Regions from separate parts of the Pseudarthrobacter sp. AB1 genome, predicted to be linked through region 2. Evidence: riboswitches for the same ligand, from Rfam matches in the RefSeq annotation. Region 2 holds a riboswitch; each other region holds the start of a gene.
The links. Region 2 has a riboswitch for thiamine pyrophosphate ahead of thiD (bifunctional hydroxymethylpyrimidine kinase/phosphomethylpyrimidine kinase). Riboswitches for the same ligand answer to the same signal wherever they lie in the genome.
Positions count from the first base shown of each region.

Region 1: linked by a shared signal. The riboswitch ahead of thiC (phosphomethylpyrimidine synthase ThiC) and the one ahead of thiD (bifunctional hydroxymethylpyrimidine kinase/phosphomethylpyrimidine kinase) in region 2 are both predicted to bind thiamine pyrophosphate.
Region 3: linked by a shared signal. The riboswitch ahead of thiO (glycine oxidase ThiO) and the one ahead of thiD (bifunctional hydroxymethylpyrimidine kinase/phosphomethylpyrimidine kinase) in region 2 are both predicted to bind thiamine pyrophosphate.

Region 1 is NZ_PZKO01000059.1:52,227-60,237, forward strand. Features, by position in the region: gene DAD99_RS16650 (glucose-6-phosphate dehydrogenase) at 1-804, opposite strand, end outside; gene ffh (signal recognition particle protein) at 893-2,473, shown strand; gene DAD99_RS16660 (alpha/beta hydrolase) at 2,577-3,311, shown strand; gene thiC (phosphomethylpyrimidine synthase ThiC) at 3,316-5,133, opposite strand; TPP riboswitch at 5,128-5,235, opposite strand; gene DAD99_RS16670 (VOC family protein) at 5,391-6,266, shown strand; gene DAD99_RS16675 (hypothetical protein) at 6,380-6,817, shown strand; gene rpsP (30S ribosomal protein S16) at 7,029-7,445, shown strand; gene DAD99_RS16685 (RNA-binding protein) at 7,447-7,689, shown strand; gene rimM (ribosome maturation factor RimM) at 7,801-8,011, shown strand, end outside.
Region 2 is NZ_PZKO01000060.1:59,759-67,769, reverse strand. Features, by position in the region: gene thiD (bifunctional hydroxymethylpyrimidine kinase/phosphomethylpyrimidine kinase) at 206-1,804, opposite strand; TPP riboswitch at 1,787-1,884, opposite strand; gene DAD99_RS17100 (Rne/Rng family ribonuclease) at 1,986-5,300, opposite strand; gene DAD99_RS17095 (vitamin K epoxide reductase family protein) at 5,755-6,429, shown strand; gene ndk (nucleoside-diphosphate kinase) at 6,517-6,936, opposite strand; gene DAD99_RS17085 (DUF4233 domain-containing protein) at 6,976-7,422, opposite strand; gene DAD99_RS17080 (folylpolyglutamate synthase/dihydrofolate synthase family protein) at 7,425-8,011, opposite strand, start outside.
Region 3 is NZ_PZKO01000055.1:230,197-238,207, reverse strand. Features, by position in the region: gene moeB (molybdopterin-synthase adenylyltransferase MoeB) at 1-1,143, opposite strand, end outside; gene DAD99_RS14880 (TetR/AcrR family transcriptional regulator) at 1,228-1,908, shown strand; gene DAD99_RS14875 (DUF3107 domain-containing protein) at 1,959-2,183, shown strand; gene DAD99_RS14870 (hypothetical protein) at 2,237-2,539, shown strand; gene DAD99_RS14865 (4a-hydroxytetrahydrobiopterin dehydratase) at 2,594-2,920, opposite strand; gene DAD99_RS14860 (thiazole synthase) at 2,993-3,808, opposite strand; gene thiS (sulfur carrier protein ThiS) at 3,813-4,049, opposite strand; gene thiO (glycine oxidase ThiO) at 4,046-5,401, opposite strand; TPP riboswitch at 5,394-5,513, opposite strand; gene thiE (thiamine phosphate synthase) at 5,541-6,317, shown strand; gene DAD99_RS14840 (RNB domain-containing ribonuclease) at 6,382-7,881, shown strand.

The DNA of each region.
Region 1 (8,011 bases), on a different contig from region 2:
GATGCTGCTGGCGCGGAGCACGGCCGCGATGGCGTCCCGGAGGTCCCGCTCCCCGAGGGTGGCCGGCGGCTCAATGGCCATGAGCGCCATGATCTGCAGCAAGTGGCTCTGGACCATGTCGCGCAGGGCGCCTGCACTGTCGTAGTACCGCGCCCTGCCCTCCAGCGCCAGGTCCTCGTCGAAGATGATTTCGACCTTTTCCACATGCTCGCGGTTCCACACGGGTTCCAGGAAATTATTCGCAAAGCGCAGGCCCAGGATGTTCAGCACCGTCGCTTTCCCCAGGAAATGGTCCACCCGGTGGATGTGGTCCTCCGGCACCAGCGCGGCGAGTGTGCGGTTAAGGGAACGGGCCGAGGCTTCACTGGAGCCGAAAGGCTTCTCCATGACCAGCCGTGTTCCGGCCGGAACCTGGTCACGGTGCAGCGACTCGCAGGCCAGCTGGCTGACATGGGGAGGCAACGCAAAATAGATCGCGGTGGGGCCTTCCAGCCCGGCCAACAGTCCCGCCAGGGCTCCTTCCGCCGTAACATCAAGCTGGTGGTAAGCGGTGGCTTTAGCCAAGGCGGTGAGGGCCTTTTTTCCAACCCTGTTGGCGGCCTCCGCAGCGGGGGCGAAGGCCTCGTGGACCCGGGTACGCCACTGTTCTGGCGTCCAGGCGTCGGATCCGGCACCCACCAGGGTCAGGCCATCAGTCCGGCCGGTAGCCACCAGCCGGGCCAGTCCCGGCAGCAGGAGGCGGCCGGTCAGATCGCCGGAGGCGCCGAGAATGAGCAGGGTTTTTACACTTGTTTGGCTCGTCACCCTGCCAGCATGCCATCCGGCAAGCCCGGCTTGGTACCCTAGATAGTCGAGTCCCCCCTGTAAATCCACTGAAAGAAGTGCGCGGCGCGTGTTCAATTCACTCTCTGACCGGTTGACAGCAACCTTCAAGAATCTCCGTGGCAAGGGCCGCCTCACTGAGGCCGACGTTGATGCCACAGTCCGGGAGATCCGCCGCGCCCTCCTGGATGCCGACGTCGCCGTTTCCGTGGTGCGTGAATTTACGGCCCGCGTCCGCGAGCGTGCCCTCGGGGCAGAGGTTTCGGGGGCGCTGAACCCGAGCCAGCAGATCGTCAAGATCGTCAATGAGGAGCTCGTTGAGATCCTCGGCGGCGAGACCCGCCGCATCCGCCTGGCCAAGTCCGGCCCCACCATCATCATGCTGGCCGGCCTCCAGGGTGCCGGTAAGACCACCCTCGCGGGCAAGCTCTCCAAGTGGCTCAAGGCTCAAGGTCACAGCCCCCTCCTGGTGGCATGTGATCTTCAGCGGCCCAATGCCGTCACTCAGCTCCAGGTTGTGGGTCAGCGTGCCGGCGTGCCCGTTTTCGCGCCGCACCCCGGAGCCACCTCGGAACTGGAGCACCCTGCCGGTGACCCGGTCGCCGTCGCCCGCGCCGGCGTCGAGGAAGCGCGCCAGAAGCTGCACGACGTCGTGATCGTTGATACCGCCGGGCGCCTTGGCGTTGACGCCGAGATGATGGAGCAGGCGAGCCAGATCCGCCGCGCCATTGTCCCCAATGAAGTGCTGTTTGTGATTGACGCCATGATCGGACAGGACGCCGTGAACACGGCTGTCGCGTTTGACGAGGGTGTGAACTTCACCGGAATCGTGCTGTCAAAGCTCGACGGCGACGCCCGCGGTGGTGCCGCACTGTCGGTTGCGTCGGTCACCGGTAAGCCGGTCATGTTCGCCTCCACCGGCGAAGGCGTGGATGACTTTGAGCTGTTCCACCCGGACCGCATGGCCTCCCGCATCCTGGACATGGGTGACGTCCTCACCCTGATTGAGCAGGCCGAGAAGAACTGGGACAAGGACGAAGCCGCCCGGATGGCGAAGAAATTCGCCGACCAGGAAGACTTCACCCTGGACGACTTTCTCTCCCAGATGCAGCAGATCCGCAACATGGGCTCCATGAAGAAGATGCTCATGATGATGCCCGGTGCGCAGAACATCCGCGAGCAGCTGGAGAACTTTGACGAGCGCGAGATTGACCGGGTCGAAGCGATCGTGCGGTCCATGACGCCGCACGAACGCGTCGCCCCGAAGATCATCAACGGCTCCCGCAGGGCACGCATCGCCCGCGGTTCAGGCGTGCACGTGTCCGAGGTCAACGGCCTGCTGGAGCGCTTCGGCCAGGCCCAGAAGATGATGAAGAAGATGGCGCAGGGCGGCGGCATGCCCGGAATGCCGGGGATGCCCGGCATGGGCGGCCCCGGCAGTGCGCGGAAGGGCGGCAAGAACGCCCCGAAAAAGAAGGCCCGCTCAGGCAACCCTGCCAAGGCTGCCCAGGAGCTCAAGGACGCCGAAGCCCGTCGGGCCGGCGCGGCGAAAGCTCTTCCCACGGGGGCGTCATTCGGCCAGCAGGGCGGCGACTTCGACCCTTCGCAGCTGAACCTGCCCAAGGGATTCGACAAGTTCCTCGGCAAGTAACCACCCCTCCCGGCCGGGTAGCAGCAGGTGTTGTGTTGAGCACGCAGGCGCACACTTACTGCTGCCCAACCGGGATGTCGGCGCCGTGGAATAGGGTTGGGTCATGTTCAAACAGCGGGTAGTGTACGTGCACGGCGCCGGACCTTTCGGTGCGGCGGCGTGGACCCGCCAGCACGGAATGGCGCTGAAGTACGACGCCCTGTTCCTGCGGCGGCACGGCTTTGACCCGGTTGCTGAGCCCCTGGAGTCCTCGTTCGCCGAAGACACCGCCATCATCCTGCGCTCACTGGCCGATGATGGCCGCGGTGCCGCCGGCGGCCATGTTGTAGCCCACGCCGAGGGCGCCATTGCGGCCATGATGGCTGCCGTCGATCGCCCTGATCTGGTGTTTTCCCTCACGCTGGTTGAACCGGCGTGCTTGTCCCTGACCGCCGAACTGCCGGCCACGTCTGCCCACAGGGCGCTGATGCAACCGCTGTTCGATATCCGGCACCAACTCAGTGATGACGAGTTCCAGCGTGAGTTCGTGCGGAGAATGTTCGCGGCGGACCTCCAGGAGCCCGCCACCACGGAAGAAAAACGGTCAGCTCGCCGGCTCCGGTTGCAGGCGCCGTCCTGGGACGCCCCGCTGCACATCGTTCCGGGCGTCCCCACCATGGTCCTGACTGGCGGCTGGGAACCGCTCTACGAGGAGATCGCCGGATATCTGCAGGAAACCGGTGCCCTGCACCGCATTGCTGCGGGAGGACACCGGCCCCAGGACTCTGCCGAAGGTGACCGCGCCATCCGGTCCTTCATCGCCGCCGTCGGCAGGTCACGCTCGGTTCAGGCTTCCTGAGCCGTCAGCTCCCGGCCGGAATCCGAAGCTCCGGGAGGTAGACCTTCCCGCCGGCGGCCAGGAACTCCGCACTCTTTTCGCGCATCCCGCTGTAGGCCTCGGCTATGGCCGCCTGCGAATCTGCGGAGCCGTATTCGTCCCTGATGTCCTGGCTGATCTTCATGGAGCAGAACTTCGGGCCGCACATGGAGCAGAAGTGCGCCGTTTTCGCCGGTTCGGCCGGCAACGTCTCGTCATGGAAGGCCTCGGCTGTAACCGGGTCAAGGGACAGCGCGAACTGGTCGCGCCAGCGGAACTCGAACCGGGCCTTTGACAGGGCGTCGTCCCGTTCATGGGCGCCGGGGTGGCCCTTGGCAAGGTCGGCTGCGTGGGCGGCGATCTTGTAGGTGATCACCCCGGTCTTCACGTCGTCCTTGTTCGGCAGGCCAAGGTGCTCCTTGGGCGTGACGTAACAAAGCATGGCTGTCCCGTACCGGGCGATTTCGGTGGCGCCGATGGCGGACGTGATGTGGTCATAGCCCGGGGCAATGTCCGTGACCAGGGGCCCCAGTGTGTAGAACGGGGCGCCCTTGCAGAGTTCCTGCTGGCGTTCCACGTTCTCCCGCACCAGGTGGAACGGGACGTGCCCAGGACCCTCCACCATGACCTGCACATCGAATTCCCACGCCCGCTGCGTAAGCTCCGCGAGCGTGTCCAGCTCCGCGAACTGGGCGGCGTCGTTGGCGTCCGCAGTGGCTCCCGGGCGCAGTCCGTCGCCCAGGGAGAACGCGACGTCGTACTTGGCGAAGATCTCGCACAGCTCGTCGAAGTGCGTGTAAAGAAAGTTTTCCTGGTGGTGGGCCAGGCACCAGCCCGCCATGATCGCACCGCCCCGGGAGACGATGCCGGTGACGCGGTTGGCCGTCAGCGGCACGTAACGCAGCAGCACACCGGCGTGGATGGTCATGTAGTCCACGCCCTGCTCGCACTGCTCAATGACGGTGTCCCGGAAGATTTCCCACGTCAGTGCGTTGGCCTCGCCATTGACCTTCTCCAGGGCCTGGTAGATCGGCACCGTGCCAATGGGTACGGGGGAGTTGCGGATGAGCCATTCCCGCGTGGTGTGGATGTCATCTCCGGTGGAGAGGTCCATCACCGTGTCGGCGCCCCACTGGGTGGCCCATTGGAGTTTGTCCACTTCCTCGGCGATGGAGCTGGTCACCGCGGAGTTGCCGATATTGGCGTTGATCTTGACCAGGAAGGCCTTGCCGATAATCATCGGTTCGGATTCCGGGTGGTTGATGTTGTTGGGGATGATGGCGCGGCCGGCAGCGACTTCGCTGCGGACCAGTTCCACGTCACAGTTCTCGCGGAGGGCAACGAACTGCATCTCGGTGGTCACCACACCCTGCCGTGCGTAGTGCATCTGCGTGACGGTCCTGCCGTCGACGGCGCGGCGGGGCACCGGCTGTGCCCCCTTCCACTCCGCAGAGGCTGCGCCGCGCCGCACGGCCGACTTACCGTCGTCGAGCAGGTTCCGTTTCCGTCCGCTGTACGGCTCGGTGTCGCCGCGGGCGGCGATCCACTCCGAGCGGAACGGGTTGAGGCCCACCACCGGATCGCTGCCCGGCCCGGCCGTGCGGTAGGTCCGGAAAGGCCCGTTCGCCGCGCCGTTCGGCGATGGTTCCAGCGCGATCTCGGTCACGGGAACCCGGATCCCGGTGGCGTCATCAGTGATGAACGCCAGCGAGTGGGACTTCAGTGACTGAGTGTCAGGCTGGAACGTTTGATCCTGGTCGGCTTCAATGTGGGCAGGGATCAGCTGTGTTTCTTGTGTATTCAATGAATACTCACTTCCTTCGCCGGCATTACCCGGACAGGTTCAACGGTCGCAGGCTGCGTCAGCCCGATCTCAGCCCCTGCAAGGGCTCCCGTGTGGTCAAGTCGAAGCTACCACAGGCCGAGGGCGGCCCGGTGACAGCACTCACGGGACCGGAGTTGCAGTCTGTGCGTTCAGCCACTTGAATTAAATTGAAGCTTCAAGTAAATTGAAGGTATAGCCGCCTTCGACCCCGAAGGCCAACGGACCGGGAGCGTTCAATGACTGCAGAAGCCACCAGCCGGGATCTCCTTCCTGCCGACCTCTCCATGGGCACCGTGATGCTCAAGGTGGGCGACGTGAAGCTGATGACCGACTACTACCAGCGCGCACTCGGCCTGGAGGTTGTGGCGGAAGAGGACGGTGGCGTCTACCTTGGCCGCCTTCAACGCCCGCTCGTCCATCTCGCGGCCGCCCCTTCCCTGAACCTGCCTGGCAGGGGAGAGGCCGGGCTGTTCCACACCGCACTGCTCTTTGACAACCAGGCGTCACTGGCTGCCACGGTGGCCTCTGCAGCGCAATACGAACCCCGATCCTTCACGGGCAGCGCCGACCACCTCGTCAGCGAGGCCTTCTACTTCAACGACCCCGAAGGCAACGGCATCGAACTGTACTGGGACAGGCCCCGAGAAAACTGGTCCTGGAACGGGAAGGATGTGGTGATGGACAGCCTGGCACTGCCACCGCAGCGCTACCTTGAGCAGCACCTGACCCAGGAATCCGTGGCCGGCCAGCAGGCCGCTGAAGCCGGGGTGGGCCACATCCACCTCCAGGTGGGTGACGTCCAGTCGGCGCACCGTTTCTACGTGGGCACGCTGGGCTTCGAAAAGACCGCAGGCTGGCACGGGCAGGCGCTGTTTGTCTCGGCCGGCCGGTATCACCACCACATGGCCATGAACGTCTGGAACAGCCGCGGCGCCGGTCCCCGCAAGGACACCCTGGGCCTGGATGAAGTGCTCATCGAGGTCACTTCCGGGGACGACGTCGGTGCGCTCGCCGATCGCCTGAAGGTCGCCGGTGTGGCCTCGCACCACACGGGCGCCGAGCTTCGCTTCGAGGATCCGTGGCGCAACAGGATCCGTGTCGCCGTCCGCTGAGTGCGGATGCCAAAGGTGCGGGGCGCGTTGTACTAGGCTGATTCTGAACGGCCGGGGCGGCACCTGATGCAGCCCTTCCGGGCCGCACCGTCGACGGAATGAGGGCTGTTCCCATGGGCTTCACTGAAATTTTTGTTTCCACTCACGATGCCGCGCTGAAGCGGGCGGTCGTCCTGGATGCGGGCGGCTCCCCGGCGGGCCAGGGCCTGCGGATTCCCGGAATCAGCGATTTCGAAATCGAACAGCTTGGCGATCTTGCCGGTGCTGCGGTGCACGCCGGTGGCGCGGACTACGAACTGGCCATGGTGGACGTGGCCAGCGATTCGCTCCTCGGGGTTCCGCCGGCCATGGTGCGTGCGCTGGCGGACCTGCTCAGTTATGAGACTGAGGGGGACGGTAATGTCCTGGATGACGTCGCTGAAAAGTGGGCCGCCCAGGATGACATGCCCTTCGGCGTGGACGAGGCCCGGACGTATGTCCAGAAGGTCGCCGAGCTGGCGAACTCGATCGATGACGCCGCGCGCACCGGTGTCTACGTCTGGTCGTCCTAGGCTGGCTGTGGCGTGCCGGTCCGCCCCGCTGCTCCATTCGTCCGTGTCAAGTCGAAATCCGGACGCCGATCTGGCACAATAAACAGGTACTCGATCTGCGTGGCCCCTCTCTCCGCGTCTGGATCCTGTCCTTTGAACCCTCAAGTATGGCCCGCCCCACGGGTGCAGAACGTCGGTTTACCCCTTTTCTGAAACAGGAGTGACCACAAAAGTGGCCGTAAAGATTCGCCTTAAGCGCTTTGGCAAGATGCGCGCACCGTACTACCGCATCGTCGTTATGGACGCACGCTCCAAGCGTGACGGCCGTGCCATCGAAGAGATCGGCAAGTACCACCCCACCGAAGAGCCCTCATACATCGAGGTTGACACGGACCGTGCCCAGTACTGGCTCGGCGTCGGCGCACAGCCGTCCGAGCAGGTTGCCGCGATCCTCAAGATCACCGGTGACTGGCAGAAGTTCAAGGGCCTCCCGGGCCAGGAAGGCACCCTGAAGACCAAAGCTCCGAAGGTTGCCTTTGTTGCCCCGGAGAAGGGTTCCGTGATTATCCCGGAAGCCATCACCAAGAAGTCAAAGCAGTCTGACGCAGCCGAGGCCCCGGCCGAAGCAGAGACCACCGAGGCTGAGTAGATTGCTGGCAGAAGCGCTCGAACACCTCGTCCGGGGAATCGTTGATTCGCCTGACGATGTCAAGGTCAGCTCGAAGAACAACCGCCGCGGGGACACCCTTGAGGTTCGTGTTCATCAGGATGACCTGGGACGGGTGATCGGCCGCCAGGGCCGCACCGCACGGGCATTGCGCACCGTTGTGGCAGCACTGGCAGACGGCGAACCGGTCAGGGTCGACGTCGTTGACACCGACCGCCGCCGCTAAGCGCTCAGCAACATCAGTTTTTACTCCGGCCCTTCCACCAGCAACGGTGGAGGGGCCGGAGTGCTTTCACCACATCGCCTAATTCGGGCACGATCACAGACAGAGGAACAGATGCAGCTTCAGGTGGCACGAATCGGCAAACCGCATGGAATTCGCGGCGAAGTGACGGTCCAGGTGCTGACCGATGCTCCCGGGGACCGGTTCGTTCCCGGTACGGAGTTTGTGGTGGAGCCTGCATCCGCCGGCGCCCTCATTGTCGAGAGTGCGCGGTGGAACAAGGACATCCTTCTGCTCGCGTTCGAGGGAATCGAAACCCGCAACC
Region 2 (8,011 bases):
GGGTTCTCGCTGTGCCTCAACGCCGTGGGGTCGTAACCCAAGTGTTGGCGTAAGCACCGAAGATCTAGAATACGCTAATTTTGCCTTCGGCCGCAAATGAGGCTGGTTACGGTCGGTTGTCTGTGATAGGACCCATAAGCAGGTACTGCACTGACAATCCAAAACCGTGCCTGACTATCGTACAGGCCACGCGGGCCCCGGACTGTCAGGAATGAATTCGCGGCGCGTCGAAGAACTCCACTTCGAACCGGCACGACTGCCTGAACGCCACCAGCATCGCCGCACGTTCATCCGCGGAAGCGCTCCGGCCCGCGTCGTCAGCCAAAGCGATGGCATCGCGGGTGGCCTGCGCGAAGTCCTCGTCAGCGTAGGCCCGCAACCAGTCGGCATAGGGATGCGCCTTCGGTGCACCGGCGGCCAGGAACTCCGCGTGGAGGGTCTGTCCCACCTCGGCGTACAACCAGAAGCACGGCAGCACCGCAGCGACGAGGACCGCGTAGCTGCCGGAGGCCGAGGCTGCCAGCAGGTGGTCCACATAGGACTTGGTGACGGGGCCAAGGGCGGAGTCCACCGTCCTGGTGCTCAGCCACGTGCGGTGCAGCTCGGATTCGACCTCAAGGCATTGCCGGGCAGAGTTTGCCCAGAACGTCTGAGCGGCTTCCGTGGGCGCCAGTGCACTGGCGCGGGCAAGGACCCGCGAATAGCCATTCAGGTAGATGGCGTCCTGCGCCAGGTAGTAGCCGAACTGTTCCTCTGCCAATGTGCCGCCCGCCAGGCCGCGGATGAAATCCAGCCCGTAGATGGCCGCAAGATCCGGCGCCGACGCCCGCTGGAGCGTCTGGGCGAATTCTCCGGCTGCCGGAACCTGTTGCATGTGGTGGAAGTGGTGGATGGGGCCGTGGCCCCCGCCCACCTCCAGCTGATCAGCGGCCTGCAGTGCGCCGACCAGCCAAGGCTTCACTTGCCGTAGTGCGGATTCCCAGTTCCCCAGCCTGGCCCGGGCCGTAGCCATGGCCGACGACAGCGAGCAGCCGGTGCCGTGGCTGTTGCGGGTGGGGATCCTGTCGCCGCTCACTTCCACTACCTTCTGGGCGAGCAGCCCGGCGGCGTTGACCAGGGCATCCGGGCAGGCACCGCCGTCGAGGTGGCCGCCCTTGACCAGGACCGTGGCACCGGTCGCGGCGGACAACCGCTGCCCCTGTCCGAGCGCATCAGGCCAGTCCCGTGCCTGCCGCTCCCCCACCAGGATGGCCAATTCGGCCAGGTTGGGGGTGATCAGGTCAGCGAGCGGGAGCAGCTCCCGCAGGGCTGCCTCGGCAGACTCCTGCAGCAGCCGGTCACCGCTCGTGGCCACCATCACCGGATCGAGAACGACGACGGCGGGACGCACCTTTACCAGCCAGTCCCGGACCACTCCAATCACCGCAGCATCGCCGAGCATGCCGATCTTGACCGCATCGATGGTGATGTCGTCGCTGATGGCATCCAGCTGCTGGCCCAGGAAGGATGCCGGCGGCACGTGAACCGCCTGCACACCCTGGGTGTTCTGGACTGTCAGTGCAGTGATGGCCGCCATGCCGTAGCCGCCAAGAGCCGCAATGCTTTTGAGGTCGGCCTGGACGCCCGCGCCGCCTGACGGGTCCGATCCGGCAATGGACAGCACCCGCGGGACGTCACGAAGCACCTGGACGCTGCCAGACCGGCCTGGCGCCGGCCGGACCGCACCCTGGTTTGCTGAGATATCCGGCAGAACCGCCGCGGGCGTTGCGGGAGGAAGGACAGAAGTTGAAGCCAAAGGAGACATCCCTTCGCCGGTGCTAACCGGACAGGTTCAACGGGTGTGGATCTCAGCCGGCTCTCTGCGCGGCACCCCGTGTCAGTCACCAGCCTAGCGTCCCTCGGGACTTAACGCCTGACGCCCGGACGCAGCCTGTGATTCACAGACACGTCCGGGCGCCGTTGTAGAGGCTTGCCCTGCTGCTTCGTTAGAGTTCCGAGGCCGGAACCCCAACACCCAGGATGATAGGCGAGTTGGTGGCCGCAAGCTTGTCAGCCACCGCAGCCTTGACGGATTCCGGGGCCTTGGCGGCGTGGGTCTGTCCAGCGGCAGCCGCCGGAGCGGCTTCGTGATGCTCCACAGACGTGGCGTTGGCTGCGCCTTGGGCACGGCTGGCGCTCCGGTTCCGCCGGGGACGGCGGGCGCGGGGCTCCTCGGTGTGGTCGGAGTAATCCTTCTCCGCCACTGCCGGCTGCTGCTGACGGGCAGGTTCGCCCGGTTGGCTTGCAGCTGCCTGGACTGCGGACGGCTCGTTTTCAACTACAGGGGCCGGCTCGCCAAGGCGGGCGAAGGCCTCCGCGAGGCGGTCAAGCGTCAGGGCCGGTGCGTGCGGCTGGTCCTCGTGGTGGGCCACGAACGGCAGCACCACCTGCTCGCCGCCGAACGTCAGCACAGCGGCCGGGCGGCCATTGGAGTCCATCTCGGGCCGCGCAGCCGGCACCGGCGCAGCAGGCACTGGCGCAGCCGGAGATTGTCCCGCCGCGGCTGATGCGCGAGCCACTTCGTCGTCGTGCACGTGCGCAGCGTGGGCTGCGGCCGCAATGTTCGCAAGCGCGGCCCGCGTGGCCTCGGCCTTGGCATGGCGCTCGGCGTCACTGGGTTCCGGGTGGACCGTGTGGATCTGCACCGGCGCTGCCGGTGCCGTTTCCAGTGGCTGGCCGCCACGTCCGCGGCGGCGCTTCCGGTCAGTGCGGCCACCCGGCTGGCTGTCCGGGCGCTGACTGTCCGTGCGCATGCTGTCGGCGCGCTGATCGTTGATGCGGGGTTCCTGCCGGCTGTCCACCCGCTGCACGTGGTGCTCAGCGGCTACGGTATTGGCGCGGCGGTGCTCCACGGGGTCGTCGTGGGTGACAATTCCGCGGCCTGCACAGGTTTCACACTGCTCCCCGAAGACTTCCAGGAGTCCGGTACCCATGCGCTTTCGCGTCATCTGCACGAGGCCCAGGGACGTCACTTCTGCAACCTGGTGCTTGGTCCGGTCGCGGCCCAGGCACTCCACCATGCGGCGAAGGACCAGGTCCCGGTTGGATTCGAGGACCATATCGATAAAGTCGATGACGATGATGCCGCCGATGTCGCGGAGCCGGAGCTGCCGGACCACTTCTTCGGCTGCCTCGAGGTTGTTCTTGGTGACGGTTTCTTCGAGGTTGCCACCGCTGCCGGTGAACTTGCCTGTGTTAACGTCTACCACGGTCATGGCTTCGGTGCGGTCAATGACCAGCGAGCCGCCCGAAGGCAGGAAGACCTTACGTTCCAGGGCCTTGTGGATCTGCTCGTCGATCCGCCACGCGGCGAAGATGTCCTGGTCCTTGGTCCACTTTTCCAGGCGGCCCACGAGGTCCGGGGCAACGTACGTGACGTAGGCCTCGATAGTGTCCCAGGCCTCTTCACCCGAGACGATCAGCTTGGAGAAGTCCTCGTTGAAGACGTCACGGACCACCTTGATGGTGAGGTCCGGTTCGCCGTAGAGGAGCTCCGGGGCGAGGATCTTGGTCGACGTGGACTGGCTTTCGATGCCTTCCCACTGCGCGCGCAGCCTGTTGATGTCGTGCGTGAGTTCCTCTTCCGAGGCGCCTTCGGCAGCGGTGCGGACAATGACCCCGGCGTGCTCCGGGAGGCGGTCCTTGAGAATGCGCTTGAGGCGGTTGCGCTCGACGTCGGGCAGTTTGCGGGAGATGCCGGTCATGGAGCCGCCGGGCACGTAGACGAGGTAGCGGCCAGGCAGCGAGATCTGGCTGGTCAGGCGTGCACCCTTGTGGCCCACGGGATCCTTGGTGACCTGAACCAGGACGGTGTCGCCGGACTTGAGCGCGTTTTCGATCCGGCGCTGCTTGCCTTCGAGGTTAACGGCTTCCCAGTTCACTTCACCGGCATACAGGACGGCGTTGCGGCCGCGTCCGATGTCAACAAACGCCGCTTCCATGGACGGCAGCACGTTCTGCACCTTGCCGAGGTAGACGTTGCCGATAAGGGAGTCCTGCTGGGTCTTGGAGACAAAGTGCTCGGCCAGCACACCGTCTTCGAGGACGCCGATCTGGATTCTGTCGTCGCGCTGGCGGACGATCATCTGCCGGTCCACTGATTCGCGGCGGGCCAGGAACTCGGCCTCGGTGATGACGGTGCGGCGGCGGCCGGTATCACGGGATTCGCGGCGGCGCTGTTTCTTGGCTTCGAGGCGGGTGGAACCCTTGACGGATGTGACGCGGTTGTTGACCGGCGCTTCTGTGGCCGCACGCGGCGCGCGGACGCGGGTCACCGTGTTGGGCGGGTCGTCGCCTTCTCCGCCGGTCAGTTCCAGATCCTGGTCGCCACGGCGGCGACGGCGACGGCGACGGGACGTCACGCCTTCGTCGGCCTGCCCGGCGGATTCCTCATCAGTTTCTTCGGCTGCGCCGTCCTCACCTTCGTTTTCGCTGTCAGCATCACTTTCGCCGGTGCGGCTGCGTCCCCGCCGACCACGGCTGCGGCGCCTGCGGCGGCCGTTGGCGTCGTCCGTTTCACCGTCTTCGGCGTCGTCCTCTTCCGGCTCTTCAACCACGGCGGCGGCCGGTGCCGGACGGACCACGGTGCTCAGGTCAGGGGCCTGGAAAAGCACCGACGAGGTGGACGCCGGCTCAAGGAACAGTGAACTGAACGGGCTGGCAGACTCTGCAGCAGCCGGTTCTCCAGCCGGCGCGGCGGCAGCGTTGACCGGGGCAGCGTTGACGGGGGCGACGGCGGCTGCTGCGGGCGCGGCGGCCTCCGCAGCGGCGACTTCCTCTGCTTCCGGGGCCGGCGTTGCTGCAGTTTCAGGGGCTGCCTGTTCCGGAGCCGTTTGGTCGACGGCCCCGGGAGCGACGTCGGGGGCCGAAGTTTTGCGGGTGGCCACGCGGCGGCGGCGGACAGGCTTGGTCTCCGCTGCAGCTTCAGGGGCCGCGGCTTCGGCCGCCGGTTCGACGGCGGCAGCGGTCTCTACGGCGCTCTCGGCATCAACGGCGGCAGGTGCTTCCAAAACCTCGGCAGCGAAGGCAGGCAATGGTTCGGCGGTGACTACCGCTTTACGTGCGCGGGTCCGGCGCACCGGCGCCTTAGGCTCCGGCGCGGCGTCTGCCGCAGGCTCAGCATGGGCGGCGGCGTCAGTCACGGGTGCGGGCTCTGCGGCCTTCGGCGCTGCCTTCCGACGCGTCCGGGTGACCTTCTTGGGCGCTTCCGCAGCCTCGGCGACGGCTTCATCATTAACGGCTGGTGCTTGTTCGTTTTCCATATGTGGCAACACTCCTGCCCCTGACGTACCGCCACATCCGGCACCCATTGGGGCGCATATTGTCAAAACCCGCAGGCGTTGACAGAAGTCAAGTGGATACTCCCAGGTTCGCACCGGCAGAGGGGTGCGGCAGCCCGTGGGAGCCGTCGGCTGTGTCCTGAAACCCGTTGTTCTACACGCCACAACCAGGTGCCGACCAATGGAATTGCGGGAAGCCGGATCAGAGAATCCGAAGCCTGCCCTGCTCATCATTGGCGGTCTTGAAACAAGCCACCGGACCGGAGTCCGAATGTGGGTCGGCCTCCAGCCAAGTTCATTCTCTCACACCCGGGCTGGAAGACGGCGGCACCACGGGCAACGGATCAGGACGTGAGGGCGGTGACTGAACGCTGCTTCCAGTCACCGGCGTTACAATCGGGGCAAGGAGCACCCGAAGCAAAGGACGCCACACACCATGCCCAGCATTTCCTCCCACGGCACTGAAACGCCAGCTGCCTCCCCTGCGGCGGAGCCGTTGCCCGTCACGCCCGGGACTGTGCCGCCGATGGCACGTAACCGGCCCTTCGGTTGGCTGATGGTCATCACCGGCGTCGTCGGCTGGCTGGCCTCGGGGGCGTTGGTCCTGGAAAAGCTCGCCGTCCTCGAGGATCCGAATCACGTAACGGCCTGCGACGTTAATCCGTGGATCTCCTGTGGCCAGGTCATGCAGACGTGGCAGAGCTCGGCGTTCGGGTTCCCCAACATGTTTATCGGCATCGTCGCGTTCGCCGTCATCATCACAGTGGGCATGGCCCTGCTGTCCGGCGCCACCTTCGCCCGCTGGTACTGGACAGGGCTCCAGGCCGGCGTCACGCTCGGCTTCGCGTTTGTGGTGTGGCTCTGGTCCCAGGCACTCTATGACATCCACGTCCTGTGCCCCTTCTGCATGATCGTCTGGGCCGCGATGATCCCGCTCTTCGTCTGGGTAACCATCCGCAACGTCGTCCACGGCATCATCCCCGTCCCTTCAGGTGCGGCCCGAGTGCTGGGCGAATCGGGCTGGATCATCACTGCGTTGTTGTACGTGGCGGTCATCGCCACCATTTTCTTCGCCTTCATCCAGGTGTTTGCCGGAACCTCGGGCTTCTAACGCGAGCCCCCAGACGAGTCGCAGAAACCGCACGCAAAAGGCGCGAACTGGCATGACAGTTCGCGCCTTTATTGGTAGGTGCAGGAGTCAGTCCTGGAACCAGATCTTGATTTCGCGCTCGGCCGAGTCAACGGAGTCGGAGCCGTGCACCAGGTTCTGCTGGACCTTCAGGCCCCAGTCGCGGCCGAAGTCGCCACGGATGGTGCCGGGGGCGGCAGTGGTGGGATCGGTGGTGCCGGCCAGGGACCGGAAGCCTTCAATGACGCGGTGGCCTTCGAAGATCGCGGCCACAACCGGTCCGCTGAGCATAAATTCCACGAGGGGCTCGTAGAACGGCTTGCCCAGGTGCTCTTCGTAGTGCTGCTCCAATAATTCCCGGCTGGCGTCAACCTTCTTCAGTTCAGCCAGGGTGTAGCCCTTGGCCTCAATGCGGCCCAGGATGGCGCCGCTGAGGTTGCGGGCAACGCCGTCGGGCTTGATCAGTACCAGGGTGCGCTCAATGGTCATGGCTGCTCCAATGCGTAAGGGGTGGGTTTCGGGACAATTCTACGAGGCTTCCGGGGCGTTCCCGTGCGACGCGTTCCACTCGGCCTGTTCGCGTTCGCGCTTTGCGGCCTCGGAATCGATCCTGATGCCGGTGCGGATTCCGTACCACCAGGCCAGACCGAAGAGCGCGCCAACCAGGAACATCATGGGCTCAACAATGCCCGTCAGGATCAGCACAATCTGCAGAATCCAGCCCAGGCCCACGCCCCAGGGCTTGGACAGCACCGCGCAGGCCAGGATCATCACTACGCTTAATGCGATGCCGATCCCCAGGATGAGCGCCGGCGGAAACTCGCCGCGCCTGAGTCCAAAGACGGCCAGCGTTGCGAAGAACACCACAAACGCCTCAAGCAGCAGGACGGTGGAAGCAAACATCACCTTGGTGGACCGGCGCTTCCTGGGCATTCCCGGGCGCCATTCACGCTGGGCTTTGGTCAGCTTGGCCATGCCTAGGCCTCCGTCTTTCCGAGCAGGATCCTGGCTTCCGCCACCAGGGTAATGGACCCTGTGACCAGGACGCCGCCGGAGAGGTCGTCGTTGGCTTCGGCGCGTTCCACGGCCCATTCGAGGGCGTCGTCGAGTTTCTCCGCGATGTGGATGTTGTCTTCGCCGAAGCCCATTTCCACCGCCAGTTCGGCCAGCTCGGCTGCGGGCACTGCCCTCGGCGAGTTGGACTGGGTGAAGCAGTATTCCTGGGCGATGTCGCCCAGGGATTCTTTGAGCTGGCGCAGGATCTCTTCGGCGTCCTTCTCCTTCAGGACACCAACCACCGGCACCAGCCGGGTGAAAGTGAAGGCCTCCTGGATGGCCTCGGCCGAGACCCTGATGCCGTCCGGGTTGTGGGCCGCGTCCACGATGATGGTAGGCGCAGTACGGACAACCTCAAGGCGGCCCGGGGATGTGACTGACGCGAAGGCTTCCTGGAGCACCTCGGCGTCGAGTTCCTTTTCGCCCCCGAAGAAGGCCTCGAGGGCCGCCACCGCCACTGCTGCGTTCTGGGCCTGGTGGGCGCCGTGCAGCGGTAGCAGCAATTCCG
Region 3 (8,011 bases), on a different contig from region 2:
GAGGTGGCTGACCCGCTGATAGCCGGCCTTCCGCGCAGCCTCCAGCACGTTGGCTGACCGGGTGCCGGCCTTGCAGTGGAACACAATGTCCTTGTGCTGCGGGAGTTCCGCCCATGCCTCCCCCGCGAGGATCCTGCCCTGCGGGATCAGCACCGAGCCGTCGATGCTCACGATTTCGCGTTCTCCGGTTTCCCTGACGTCCACCAGCTCGAAGTCCTTCAGGCCTGCCTTCCGGGACGCCAGCATGGTGGCCAGCTGGGTTGCCGTTACCGTGTGCTCCGTGTCTGCGGCGACGACAGGAGTGATGCCGCAGAAGGCTTCGTAGTCCGTCAATTCCGTAACGGGGACCGCTGCCGGGTCCTTGGACACACGGATCTCGCGCCAGCTGCCCCCCAGCGCATCAAACAGCGCCACCCGGCCCAGGAGTGAACGCCCGACGCCGGTAATCAGCTTGACTGCCTCGGTCACCATGAGTGATCCCACGGCAGCGCAGAGCATGCCGAAGACGCCGCCCTCGCCGCAGGAGGGCACCGACCCGGCCGGCGGGGCCTCGGGGTACAGGTCCCGGTAAGTGGGTCCGTGCTTTTCCCAGAACACGCTGACCTGGCCGTCGAAGCGGAAGATCGATCCCCACACATAGGGCTTGCCGAGGATGGCGGCAGCATCGTTGACCAGGTAGCGGGTGGCGAAGTTGTCCGCCCCGTCCAGGATCAGGTCGTAGTCCGCGAACAGCTCCAGCGCGTTGGAGGCATCCAGCCTGACGTTGTGCAGCCGGACCTCCACGAGCGGGTTCAGTGCGGCGACGGCGTCCCGTGCGGACTCGATCTTGGGCCGGCCCACGTCGGTCACACCGTGGATCACCTGGCGCTGGAGGTTGCTCAGGTCAACGACGTCGTCGTCGACGATTCCCAGGGTCCCCACACCCGCCGCCGCCAGGTAGAGCAGCGCCGGCGAACCCAGTCCCCCGGCACCGATGACCAGCACCCTGGCATTCTTCAGCCGCCGCTGCCCCACCGCTCCGATTTCGGGAATGATGAGGTGCCGCGAGTAGCGTTCCACCTCGGCCGGCGTCAGCTCACCGGCGGGCTCCACGAGCGGTTTAAACGAGACAGGGGAATCATTTACGGTCAAAGTCGAAGCCATACCTCAATGTATGCCCCGAGATGCCGCCAGGTCATATTACCGCGCAGTATTGTGTAGGTAACGGCAAGCGAAAGTAGGGCAACTGTGGTCCATGAAGCACGGGCTGACCGGGCGTCCGGCGGCGAACCGGCCGCACTCGAACCGGCCGCACCCCAACGGACCGCCGGCCAGCGGTCCGCCCGGCTTCCCCGGGATGAGCGCCGGGCGCAGCTTCTCGCGGCGGCCCAGGAGGTTTTTGTCGCCAACGGATACCATGGCGCGGCCATGGATGAGATCGCCGAGACGGCGCACGTCAGCAAACCGGTGCTGTACCAGCACTTCCCGTCCAAACGCGAGCTGTATCTTGCACTGCTGGACAGTCATCTCGCGTCGCTGACGGATCTGATGCTCGGGGCCCTGAGCTCCACCGATGACAACGACGAACGCGTGCAGGCCGTGATGCGCGCTTACTACCGCTTCATCGCCAGCGATGACCAAGCGCACCGCCTGGTCTTCGAATCGGACCTCATCAACGATCCCGATGTCAGTTCACGGCTCGAGACATTCAACAAGACGTTCGCGGATGCCGTGGCCCGCGTGATCGCCGAGGACACCAAACTGCCGCACCTTGAGGCGCAGCTTCTGGGCCGCGGCCTGGCCGGAATGGCCCAGGTCAGCGCGCGGTATTGGCTTGAAACGGACGGGAACCTGGACCTCGATGTGGCCAGCGACCTCATTTACCGTTTAGCTTGGCGCGGAATCTCTCGCTTCCCCAAAGAGTCCTAGACTACAAATAAGAGAACCCAAGAAACTTTGATTGGCTGGGAGGCCCCCTGTTGGAAATTAAGATCGGCATTCAGAACATTGGCCGCGAAATCGTCCTGGAATCGGCTCAGGATGCAGACACTGTAGCCACGGTTGTTGAAGAAGCCATCACCAAGGGCACCGAACTCCGCCTCAAGGACGACAAGGGCCGCATCATCATCATTCCCGGCAACGCCCTGGGCTACGTGGAAATCGGCGCCGAAGAGGCCCGCAAGGTCGGTTTCGGCCAGTTCTAGCAGGTCCGCGGCCGGCCGCTTGACGGTTGGCCGCTGCTTTCCGAGGAGATTAGATGCTTTCGCTGACCATCGTTGTCCTGGTAACAGTGGCCGCAGGTCTTATTGTCTGGGCCAATGACAAGCGCCATACCCGGTATGGGACGGGGTTGCCCGCAGGGGTTGCCGTTGTGGTGGGTGCGGTCAGTTGGATCATCTTTATCGCGGCAGGATTTGGCTACCAGCCGGGCCTGACGTGGATTCCCTGGGTCCTGCCCATGGCGCTGGGCACTGTCGCTGCCATCGGGACGGTCATCTACCTCGGGCGGACCCGCGAAGGCCACGATACTCAGCGGCTGACGCAGGCCCTCAAACTGTAGGCATTTCCTTATAGAACGGTGACCACCACCCAGCAGGGTGGTGGTCACCGTCAGTTAAGCCACCGGTTGGGCAGTGGCACCAAGCCGGGCGGCAGCAGCGCTCACGGCCGCCGCAGCAGTGGCATCCCGCTCAGTGGCCTTGCCGCCGACGTCGTGGGACGTATAGCGGAGATGCACCCTGTTGTAGCGCCAGTCAAGGTCCGGATGGTGGTTCTGTTCTTCGGCCAGGCGTCCGACGGCGGCAATCAGCTCGAGTGCGGCGGCCGCCGTCGGCGTCTTATAGACAGCAACAAGCCCGCCGAGCCGGTACTGCCAGTCGGGCAGCGCGGCGAGGACGGCCTCGATGCGCTCAGGCGTGAGTGTGTCTTGCTTGCCGGCCATGGCGGCCTCCTTGGCTCGTCCGGTGAGCTCGCCCGGCTTTTGGCCGAGGGCGCCCGGCCTGGAGAAAACGGCCTAGAGAAACTCTGCCCGGCCTTCCATGGCCGATGACGCCAAAGCGTGCTCGCGGCGCGGAATCCTGCCGGCCGCTTTCGCCAGCCTACCGGCGATGACGGCGTGTTTGAAGGCCTCCCCCATGAGTGCCGGGTTCTGCGCACGCGTGACCGCGGTGGCCAGCAGCACGGCATCACAGCCAAGCTCCATGGCCAGTGCGGCGTCGGATGCCGTGCCAATGCCGGCGTCCAGCACAACGGGCACCGAGGCGCGCGAGACGATCAGTTCGATGTTGTGTGGATTCAGGATTCCCAGGCCGGTACCGATGGGCGCTCCGAGCGGCATGACCGCGGTGGCACCCAGGTTTTCCAGCCGCAGCGCCAGGACCGGGTCATCGTTGGTGTAGGCGAACACCTTGAAGCCCCGGTTTACCAGCTGTTCGGTAGCATCCACGAGCTCCACGGCGTCCGGCAGCAGGGTCTGTTCGTCGGCGATGACTTCCAGCTTGAGCCAGTCCGTTTCCAGCGCTTCGCGGGCAAGTTCCGCCGTCATAACCGCGTCCCGGGCCGTGAAGCAGCCTGCAGTGTTGGGCAGGATCCGGATCCCGTGGTCCACCAGGAGCTGGAAAAGGGACCCCGACTCGGCCGGCGAATAGCGCCTCATGGCCACCGTGGTCAGTTCGGTTCCGGACGCCAGCAGGGCAGCGCCCAGCCCGTCGAGGCTCGGGGCCCCCCCGGTGCCCATGATAAGGCGGGAGCCGAGCTCGACGCCGTCGATCACCAGCCTGTCAGCTGCTTCGGCCGGCTTCTGTGTGCTGATGTTGCTGGTTACTGTCATGGTGTCAGCCTCCCTGGACTGCTGTGACCAGTTCGACGTCGTCACCTTCGGCGAGCGCCGTGACGAACCACTGGCTGCGGGGTACTACTTCGGAGTTGTGGGCGACGGCGACGCCAAGTTTCTGCCCGTCTGTCGCCTGGCCGTCAGCTGCGAGGGGGCGGCCTGTGATCTGGCTGATGAGGGTGGTGATGGAGGCGTCGTCCGCGACGGAATGGCGCGAGCCGTTGAGGGTGATGTTCATGCTGATTCCTTCTGAGGGTCGAGGTCCTTCATGATGCTGATGTCCGTGGGTGGGGACTGTGTGCCGGCTGTGCGGTGCTGGCTTGAAAAGCGGGCCGGGTTGAGCGCCCCCCAACGAGGATCCGTCCGGCCGTCGAGCAAGTCCCGGCAGATCGCTGCCGCCGCCGGAGCCAGGAGCACTCCATGACGGAAGAACCCGGTGGCAACAATCAGCCCGGCAATGTTCCCCAGGCTCTCCTGGTTTCCCGTTCCTGGTGCGGAAACCGGTACGCGGCCCAGGAGCGGCGCGTTGTCCGGGGTCGCCGGCCTTGCCCGCGCCGTACATTCGAGGAGTTCAAGCTCCGAGACGGCCGGCACCAGGACCTGGGCGTCACGCAGCAGCTGGTAGACGCCGCCGGCCGAGACAGCACCATCGCCTGTCCCGGCGAGCGCGTCCTCCCGTTGCGTTGCCCCGATCACCACCGTGCCGTCCCCTCTGGGAACGATGTAGACCGGCACGCCATGGACTATTCCGCGGACTGTCGAGGTGAGGAGCGGGCGCAGGTGCTGCGGCACAGCAAGTCGAAGGATGTCACCGTAGACGGGCCGCAGGGGCAGGTACAGCCCAACCGGCAGGCCTTCCAGCGAGGCCGCCTGCAATCCGTTGGCCACGATAGTCTCGCCGGCCTGGACTGTTCCGCCGTCGGCGAGCGCCACGCCGCTGACGCGGCCGTCCTCCCAAAGAACGGCAGCGGCCCGCTGGTCAACGGCGAATCCCCCGCGGGCACCTGCCACGGCGGTTTCTGTTCCCGGTTCATGGAGGGCCAGGACTTCCTGGAGGCACGCCACCAGCCTACGTGGATCCACCTGGTGGTCTGCGGGGATGTCCAGGGCACAGGAGATGGCCGGGCTGAGCAGGGATTCCCTGGATCTGGCCTCACGGACAGTCAGGGGTTCCACCACCAGGCCGCTGGCCTGCTGCACGGCCCGGAGGTCCATCAGCGCCCTGCGGTCCGCGGCGTCCGCGCCGATGGCGAGGGTCGGCGTCGTCAGGTATCCGGTCTCGCCAGCCCCTGCCAGAGCAAGGTCTGCCGCGAAGGCGGGCCACAGGCCGGAGGACGCAAGCATCAGCGCCAGGAGGTCTTCCTCCTGATAGTGGAGTTCGCTTACAGGGGCCAGCATGCCGGCGGCTGCCCAGGTGGCGCCTCTCCCGGGCGCGTCATCGATCAGCACAACGGAACGGCCGGATCGCCGGGCCTCCCAGGCTATGGCGTGGCCGATGACTCCACCGCCGATGACCGCCACGTCGGCGTGCAGCACGGAGTCCGGTCGGGCTGATGCAGTCTCAGGCGGGCTGCCTATTGCGGGGGGCATATGGTTCCTTCCCTACGCCGGTACTAGCCGGATCAGGTCAAGCGGTCGGCTCTGACGCCCTCTCAGCCCGGCCGCTTTGTGACGGCTGCAACGGGCTCCCGCAGTACTCGCCCAGTTTAGGGGAATTAGGCTGGTTTCCATGAACGCGCAATCCTTCGCCGCTGCAGGCACGCCCTCCGCCAGCTCTTCCACCCCCGAATCCTTGATCGCAACAGACCCCACCGGCGGCACAGGCCCGGGCCTCCCGCACAGCGCCCGGCTGTACCTATGCACAGACTCACGCCGTGACCGGGGCGACTTTGGCGAGTTTGTGGACGCGGCTTTTGCCGGCGGCGTCGACATCATCCAGCTCCGAGACAAGGCGATCGAGGCGGCGGAGGAGCTGGAGCTGCTGGCCGTGCTTCAGGCCGCGGCCGAACGCCACGGAAAGCTATGGGCCGTCAATGACCGCGCCGATGTCGCTATGCTGTCCGGCGCCCCCGTCTTCCACATCGGGCAAAAAGACCTGCCGGTCGCTTCCGCCCGCGCCCTGCTCGGGGCACCCACAGCGATCGGGCTGTCCACGCACACCGCCGAACAGATCGAAGGCGCCATCCGGCTGTCCGGCGGGCTGACGTCCGAACGCGGCCTGGACTACTTCTGCGTCGGACCGGTCTGGGCCACTCCCACCAAGCCCGGCCGGGCCGCCGTCGGCCTTGAGCTGGTGCGGTACGCTGCCGAAGCAGTCCGCGCTGCCGGTGGCGCCCAGGCCACGCTGCCCTGGTTTGCCATCGGAGGCATCGATCTTGGCAACGTGGAGCAGGTGGTGGAGGCCGGTGCCGGCAGGATTGTGGTGGTGCGCGCCATCACCGAGGCCCCCGATCCCGCAGCGGCTGCCGCAGCACTCGTGGCGGCCCTGAACGCAGGCGCATCCTGACAATCCCACGCGTGGCGGACCGTGGGCGTGCACGATCCATGAAAATCGGGCTAACCTGATTTTCGTGTCACATCATCGGTTGGCCCCCAACGTCCACGAGCAGACCAACGAGCTCGCGGCGGCACTGAGCGCCCTGCGGACCGAGCTGGAACTGCCCGGACCCTACCCGGCGGAGGCGGTCCGGGACGCGGAAGCGGCAGTGGCCGCACACGAGTTGCCAGGCGCTGACCTGACAGACGTGGACTTCCTCACCATCGATCCGGCGTCCTCCACTGACCTGGACCAGGCGCTGTTCATCGAGCGCGCGGACGATGGCTACCGCGTGCTTTATGCCATCGCTGACGTGCCGTCCTTTGTCCGCCCCGGCGGCATGCTGGATGCAGAGACCCGGCGCCGCGGCCAAACGTTCTACGCCCCGGACGGCCGGATCCCGCTGCACCCGGAGGTCATCAGCGAAGGAGCCGGCAGCCTCCTGGCCGGGCAGCTTTGTTCCGCCTACGTGTGGGAGTTCGGGCTGGACGACACCGCACAGATCTCCACGGTCAGTGTCCGCAGGGCCACCATCCGCAGCAGGGCCAAGCTGAGCTACAAGGGAGTCCAGGCCGAACTCGACGCCGGGACGCCAGGTCCCGTGCTGCAGCTCCTGAAGGAAGTGGGGCTCAAACGGGTTGAACTGGAGCGGCAGCGTGGCGGCGCCAGCCTGAACATGCCCGAGCAGGAAATCGTGCAACTGCCCGACGGCGGCTACCGGATTGCCGCGGCACCGCAGCTTCCGGTGGAGGACTGGAACGCCCAGATTTCCCTGATGACCGGAATGGCGGCAGCGAACCTGATGTTGGCGGGAAAGGTGGGCATCTTGCGCACCATGCCGGCGCCGGACGAGCGCTCCCTGCGTCACTTCCGCCTCCAGACCGAGGCATTGGGCAAGCCCTGGGACGGCAAAATCAGTTACGGCGAATACCTCCGCAGCCTTGATCCGACAGAGCCCCGGCAACTGGCCATCCTGCACTCGGCCGGCATGCTGTTCCGCGGCGCCAGCTACACGGCGTTTGACGGCACCGTCCCGGACGACGCCGTCCAGTCCGCCATCGGCGCCGCCTATGCCCACACCACAGCACCGCTCCGGCGCCTCATCGACCGCTTCGTGCTGGTGATCTGCGAAGCGCTGAGCAACGGCAAGCCGGTACCGGACTGGGCGCGGGAAGCCCTGCCGTCCCTGCCGGAGATCATGGCCGGATCCGACCAGTTGGCTTCGCGGATGGAGCGCATGGCGCTGGACACGGTGGAGGCCGCGCTCCTGGTCAACCATGTGGGCCAGGAATTCGAGGCGATCGTGATTTCCGGCTCCAAGCCACAAAAGGACAACGGAAACGGGAAAAACGGCAACGGCGCCAGGAACGGCGCTGCGAAAAACGGGAACGGCCCCTCGGGGGTCATCCAGATCGCCGAACCCGCCGTGACGGCCCGCTGCGCCGGCGACCTGGAATCGGGCACAAAGGTGCGTGTCCGCCTGATCTCCTCCGATATTGCCGCGCGCGAGGTCCACTTCGAGCTGCTGGCCTGAACCATCAGTGCCCGGCCTGATCGGCCCAAAGCCGGGATTCAGGGTCCGTGCCGCTAGACTGAAGAAGTAGATATGGATGCCCGGTCGTTGATTTCCTTGATTTGAATTCAACAAGCCCGCCCCTACGCGA